Regions from separate parts of the Serinibacter arcticus genome, predicted to be linked through region 2. Evidence: predicted binding sites of a transcription regulator. Region 2 holds the regulator's gene; the other holds the start of a gene.
What was found. Region 2 encodes HspR, which represses chaperone genes until heat shock. Its sites were predicted from a motif close to AAGTTGAGTCNNNNNGACTCAACTT; they were not measured.
Positions count from the first base shown of each region.

Region 1: the regulator HspR is predicted to act here: its motif matches at 1,382-1,406, upstream of clpB (ATP-dependent chaperone ClpB).

Region 1 covers NZ_PYHR01000002.1:3,234,845-3,238,242, reverse strand. The annotation lists gene clpB (ATP-dependent chaperone ClpB) at 1-1,332, opposite strand, end outside; gene C8046_RS14470 (LppM family (lipo)protein) at 1,482-2,192, shown strand; gene C8046_RS14465 (NUDIX hydrolase) at 2,197-2,619, shown strand; gene C8046_RS14460 (anti-sigma factor) at 2,628-3,380, opposite strand; gene C8046_RS14455 (sigma-70 family RNA polymerase sigma factor) at 3,377-3,398, opposite strand, start outside.
Region 2 covers NZ_PYHR01000002.1:1,942,281-1,945,678, reverse strand. The annotation lists partial or broken gene C8046_RS08920 (DnaJ C-terminal domain-containing protein) at 13-1,012, shown strand; gene C8046_RS08915 (heat shock protein transcriptional repressor HspR) at 1,178-1,612, shown strand; gene C8046_RS08910 (hypothetical protein) at 1,704-2,573, opposite strand; gene C8046_RS08905 (Fur family transcriptional regulator) at 2,657-3,130, shown strand; gene C8046_RS08900 (catalase) at 3,127-3,398, shown strand, end outside.

The DNA of each region.
Region 1 (3,398 bases), 1.3 Mb from region 2:
CTTCTCCAGGCGCTCGGTCGTGGCGTCGTCGTCGGAGCCGCCGTCGGCGAGGTAGGCCTCCTCCATCCGCAGCCGGTCGACGGCGCGGCGCAGCACGTCGACCTCGACGGGCGAGGAGTCGAGCTCCATGCGCAGCCGGGAGGCCGCCTCGTCCACGAGGTCGATGGCCTTGTCGGGCAGCTGACGCCCCGTGATGTAGCGGTCGGACAGCGTCGCGGCGGCGACGAGGGCGCCGTCGGAGATCGTCACCTTGTGGTGCGCCTCGTACCGCGGCGCGATGCCGCGCAGGATCGCCACGGTGTCCTCGACCGTCGGCTCCCCCACGAACACCTGCTGGAACCGGCGCTCCAGCGCGGGGTCCTTCTCGATGTTCTCGCGGAACTCGTCGAGCGTCGTCGCGCCGATCATGCGGAGCTCGCCGCGCGCGAGCATCGGCTTGAGCATGTTGGACGCGTCCATCGCGCCCTCGCTCGCGCCGGCCCCCACCACGGTGTGCAGCTCGTCGATGAACGTGACGACCTCGCCGTCGCTCCCGCGGATCTCCTCGAGGACGGCCTTGAGCCGCTCCTCGAACTCGCCGCGGTACTTGGCGCCCGCGATCATCGAGCCGAGGTCGAGCGAGATGAGGCGCTTGCCGCGCAGGGACTCGGGGACGTCGCCGTCCACCATCCGCTGCGCGAGGCCCTCGACGACGGCCGTCTTGCCGACACCGGGCTCGCCGATCAGCACCGGGTTGTTCTTGGTGCGACGGCTCAGCACCTGGACCACGCGCCGGATCTCGGAGTCGCGCCCGATGACGGGGTCGATGCGGCCCTCGCGGGCCCGCGCGGTGAGGTCCTGGCCGTACTTCTCCAGCGCCTGGAACGTGCCCTCGGGATCGGGCGAGGTGACGCGTCCCCGGCGCACGCCCGGCAGCGCGGCGACGAGTGCCTCGCGCGACCCGCCGGCGGCGCGCAGGATCTCCCCGGCGCTGCCCTGGTCGGCCGCGAGCGCGAGCAGCAGGTGCTCGGTCGAGACGTAGTCGTCGCCGAGCGCCCGCGCCTCCTCGCCGGCCTGGGTGAGCACGCCGAGCAGCTGGCGCGACGCCTGCGGCTGGCTCGCCGTCGCCCCGCTCGCGCTGGGCAGCGCGGCGATCACGCCACCGGCCCGCTGCACGAGCGCCGGGACGTCCACGCCGTCGGCCGTCAGGAGCGCGACGGCGATGCCGTCCGCCTGCCCGAGCAGCGCGGCCAGCAGGTGGGTCGGCTCGAGGTGGGGGTTGCCGGCCGCCGTCGCGGCCTGCAGCGCGGAGGCGATCGCCTCCTGCGACTTGGTGGTCAGCTTGTCGTTCACGACTCTCCTCCGTCGTAGAGAACTCTTCTGCCAGGGTCAACGTCGGACGAAGTTGAGTCTATTCCGCTCAACCCTGGCCGGCGCGCTCGTCGCCGCTCTCATCGCGGCGCCATTGGGCCGGGAGGCAAACGGTGTGCCACGATCACCCCATGCACAGGCGTTGGAAGCAGGCTGTCGTCGCGGGCGCGCTGGCGCTGCTCACCCTGACCGGATGCGTCCGCACCGAGGCGGACCTCGAGGTCGCCAGGGACGACACGATCACCGGCACGATCCAGATCGTCGCCCCCCTCGCCGACGACAGCGACGCCTCGCGTCAGGCGGTCGCCGACCAGGTCACCCTGATCGAGAGCCGCGCCCTCCCGGGCCTGCGGGACCTGCCGGGCGTGACCGCCTCGGCCGTGACGCCGGAGCCCGGCTGGTACGGCACCGAGCTGTCGCTCGACGGCGTCCCGATCGCGTGGGTGCTCCTCGGCACGACGCCGCTGGTCACGCGCGACGGCGACGACTTCGTCGTGGCCGGAACCATCGACCCCGCGGCCCAGCCCGAGACGCCGATCCCGGCCGTCGAGGGCGAGCGACCGGCGGGCGCCGCCGAGTCGAGCGTGAGCCTCTCGCTGACCTTCCCCGGCAACGTGGAGGACGTGCGCGGCTCGGAGGACCTCGCCGTCGTGGACGGCCGGACCGTCACGTGGCAGACGACCTACGACGTCCCCGTGACGCTCGACGCCACCGCCTCGGCCACCTCCTCGGCGTTCCCCGACTGGATCTGGAAGGCGCTCGTCTACGGCGTCGGCGGCGTGGTGGTGCTGGCGATCGCCGGCCTCATCACCGTCGCGGTCCGCAGCCGCCACGACGGCTGAGCGCGTGCCGACGATCGTCGTCGCAGCAGGACTGCTCCACGACGGCGCCGGGCGCCTCCTCCTCGTGCGCAAGCGGGGGACGACGGCGTTCATGCAGCCGGGCGGCAAGCTCGACCCCGGGGAGGCGCCGGACGCCGCCCTCGTGCGCGAGGTCGCCGAGGAGCTGGGGATCGCCGTCGCGCCCGAGCGGCTCGAGCCCCTCGGCAGCTTCACGGCCGACGCGGCCAACGAGGCCGACCACCACGTGCTGGGTCACTCCTACGCGCTGCTGCTCACGCCGGCGGAGGTCGACGCCGTCGCGCCGGCCGCCGAGATCGCCGAGGCGGTCTGGGCGAGCGTCGCGGACGCCCGCGCGCTGCCGCTCGCCCCGCTGACGGCCGACCACCTGCTGGCGCTCGTGCCGCCGGCCCCTGCGCCGGGCCGGTAGGTCGGGCGTCAGGCCCCGTCGTCCACGGCCTCGGGGAGCGAGGCCGCGGTGACCAGGGCGCCGTCGTCCGACCGGATCTCCAGCCGCTCGACGTCGGCCCGCATCACGGCGGCGTTCATCCGGCAGTCGATCACGACGTCGCTGCCGAGGAAGGTGCCGGAGTCGTACTCCTGGCCGTCCTCACCGACCAGCACGACGACGTAGCCCTCGCCCGCCGGGAGGCCGTCGATCTCCAGCACGGTCTCGGTGCCCCAGGTGTGGGCGACCAGCACGCCGTCGATCCGGACGCCGTCGGCGGGGTCGCTGAAGCTGACGTCCTCCTCCGCGCCCAGCGTCCCGGGCGGGCCGACGGGCGCACCGGCCGGACGCTCCTGCGTGGCCATCACGCCGCCGAGCGCGACGGCGACGCCGGCCGCGAAGCAGGCGGCCGGCACCCACACGGAACGGACGGCTCGCGACGGCGTGCGGGGCGTCGTCGTCAGCGGGGCGGGCTCGAACCGCACCTCCGACGTCACAGCCGACTCCTCGTGCGCCACGGCCTCGAGCACGCGCTCGCGCAGCTCGGGCGACGGCGGCTCGTCGTCCCAGGTGGGGATGTCTCGCCGCAGCCCGGCGACCGTGCCGCCGAGCTCCGCGATCTCGGCCGCGACCGTGGGGTCGGCGGCCATCAGCGCGGCCAGCTCGTCCCGCTCGGTCGCGTCGAGGTCGTCCGCGAGCGCGCCGGCGATGAGCCCGGCCCGCTGCTCCTCCTGCGGGGTCATCCCGCCACCTCCCCGTGC
Region 2 (3,398 bases):
AAGGAGGCGGCCATGAGTGGTCAGGACTGGTTGGAGAAGGACTTCTACTCCATGCTCGGCGTGCCCAAGGACGCTGACGACGCCGCCATCAAGAAGGCCTACCGCAAGCTCGCCCGGACGCACCACCCCGACCACAACCCGGGGACGTCAAGGCCGAGTCGAAGTTCAAGGAGATCGGCGAGGCGTACGCCGTCCTGTCCGATCCCGAGCAGCGCAAGCAGTACGACGGCCTGCGCGCCATGGCCGGCGGCGGCCCCCGCTTCACCGCGGGGCCGGCGGTCCGGGCTCCGGCGGCAGCTTCGAGGACCTCTTCGGCGGCGTGTTCCAGGGCGGCGGTCAGCCCCGCGGCGGCTCGCCGTTCGGGGCCGGCGCCGGCGGGGGCAGCTTCGAGGACATCCTCTCGGGGATGTTCGGCGGGGCTGCGGGCGGCGGCGGTCGTCGTCGGGCAGGCTTCGGCGGTCCGGAGAACGGCGCCGACCTGACGGCGTCCCTCACGCTCCCGTTCCGCCTCGCGGTCGAGGGCGGCGCGATGCCGGTCACGGTCGAGGGTCGCTCGATGACGGTGCGCATCCCGGCCGGGGTGCGTGACGGCCAGAAGATCAAGCTGCGCGGCAAGGGCCGTCCAGGCTCGGGCGGCGGTGCCGCCGGCGACCTCGTGGTCGCGGTGACGGTGACGCCGCACCCGGTCTTCAGCCTCGACGGCACCAACCTCACCGTCACCGTGCCGGTCACGTTCGCCGAGGCGGCGCTGGGATCGACGATCTCGGTGCCGACGTTCGACGGCGGATCGGTGCGCGTGAAGGTGCCGGCGGGGTCGCCGTCGGGCAAGCGGCTGCGTGTGCGCGGCAAGGGGGTGCAGGCAGCCACGGGTGCCGGCGACCTCATCGTGCGCATCGAGGTCGTGGTGCCGGAGCGGCTGACGGACGAGGCGCGCGCCGCCGTCGAGGCGTTCGCCGCAGCGACCGGTGACGCCGACCCGCGCGCGGGTCTGGCGGCCTCGGCCGCGCAGTAGGCAGCAACCGTTCGCGAGGCCCTTCGGGTCTCGTCGCGAGGCCTTTGTGGTCACGTCGCGAGGCCTTTCGGGTCACGCGGCTAGCCCGAAGGGCCTCGCGGACGGACCCGAAGGGCCTCGCGAATGGTGGGCACGACGAGCACGACGGACACGACTGGAGGAGCGATGGTCAGCAGCAGGGCGTACGACGCACCGGTCCTCACCGTGTCCGCGGCCGCCGAGCTCGCGGGGATGCACGCGCAGACGCTGCGGCAGTACGACCGCCTCGGCCTCGTGGTGCCCCACCGCACCGCGGGCCGCGGCCGTCGCTACTCGTTGCGCGACGTCGCGGCGCTCCGCGAGGTGCAGCGCCTGTCCACGGAGGGCGTCAACCTCGAGGGCATCGGCCGGATCCTCGAGCTCCAGCGAGAGAACGCCGCGCTCCGGGCCGCGCTCGAGGGCCTGCGAGCGGTGATCGACCCGGGCTCCCGCGTCTTCGCGGCATCCACCACGGGCGACGTCGAGTCCGTCCCGCGGGGCCGTCGCGTCCCGCAGCGCACGACGGCGGCCGGCACCTCGAGCGGCTCCGGCGCCCTGGTCCTGTGGCGGGGCGGTCGCTGAGGCGCCGCCTCACCGCACGAGAACGCCCTGGCTCGCGGCTGGATCACTCCAGCCGCGAGCCAGGGCGTTCTCGCGTCCTGCCGAGTCCGATCTAGGCCAGGCGCGCGCTCAGCGTGAGCTCGGCCCCCGCGTCGAGCTGCACGTCCGTGACCCGCACCCCCGGCGGCAGCTGCTCGGCGAGGTCGATCGGTCGCTGCGTGGCCTCCTTGACCCGGCCGCGGGCGACGGCGAGCAGGCCCGCCACGATCGGGTTCGCGCTGCCGAGCCGGACGTCGGCGAACCGGAGCACCAGCGCCTGGTCGACCGAGGCGGAGCCGCTGGCCTGCGCCGAGGCGGACAGGATCCCGCGGCGCAGCTTGGCGTCGGCCTGGAGCCGGACCTCGCGCGGACCCACGGAGGTCAGCTCGACGTCGAGCCGCGTCAGGGTGATGCCCTGCTCGGCCAGAACGGCCGTCGCGATGCGGCGGACGGTGTCGATGACCTCCTGCTTGGGGGCGCTGACACGCAGGAACCCGGAGATCGGCTGCTCCGCGGTCGGCGGCAGGGGCTCGACGCCGACCGTGCCGTCGCTCGCGTCGATCCACTGGATCGGGAGGTCGCTGACCTCCGCGTCGATGACCACGGGGACCTCGGCCACGAGCAGGGGGTGCGCCCGGAACGAGCCGCGGCGCAGCACGCCGGGCGTCGCCGCCACGACGGCGGGGAGCTTCGCCGGCACCGTCGGCTCGGAGGTGAAGGCCGACTCGGGGATCGAGACGCCGGTCGCGTCCACGACGGCGGAGGTGACGTCGTCGCCGTCGAGCACCACCGTCGTGCGCCTGAGGATGTCGTCGGTCGCGGAGCTCATCGCCCCGCCCAGGTCCTGCTCCCGCGCGACGACACGGACGCGCTCGACGAGGCCGGGGCCGTCGGTGGGGCGCGGGCCGGGGCCGAGGGGGAGGTAGTCCGGGTAGTCGCTCATCCAGCCAGCGTAGGTCGGTCCGGCCCCGACCGCCGGTTCCGGCAGAACTGGAATCATTCAAGAAAACGGGTAGGGTTGAGGAGATGGAAGCCCGGGACGTCGCGACGCTGCGGAGCCGGGGTCTGCGTGTGACCCGACCGCGGCTGGCCGTGATGGCGGCCCTGGGGTCCGGACCGCACGCCACCGCCGAGGAGATCGTCGGCTCGGTGCGCACCACCCTGGAGACCGTCTCGGTCCAGGCCGTCTACGACGTCCTGCACGTGCTGGTGCGCGCCGGACTGGTGCGTGAGATCGACCCGGCCGGCGCCCGGTCCGCCCGCTTCGAGCTCGACGCCGGCGACAACCACCACCACCTGGTGTGCCGGGGCTGCGGCCTCATCCACGACGTGCCGTGCGCCGTCGGGCACGCGGTGTGCCTCCAGCCGGCCCTCGACCACGGCTTCGCGCTCGCGGAGTCGGAAGTGACCTACTGGGGGCTCTGCCCCCGGTGCCAGACCGAGGCGGCGCAGGCTCCCGGGCCCTCGCCGTCGACCGCACTGCAGGAAGGACCAGCATGACGACCTCCCCCACGACCCCCCGCACGACCAACGACTTCGGCGCCCCCGTCGGCAGCGACCAGCACTCCCTCACGGTCGGCCCGAACGGGCCGATCCTGCTGCACGACCACTACCTGATCGAGAAGCTGGCGCACTTCAACCGCGAGCGCGTGCCGGAGCGCGTCGTGCACGCGAAGGGCAGCGGTGCGTTCGGCACGCTCCGCGTGACGCAGGACGTCTCGCGCTTCACGAAGGCCGCGCTGTTCCAGCCCGGCACCGAGACGCCGAT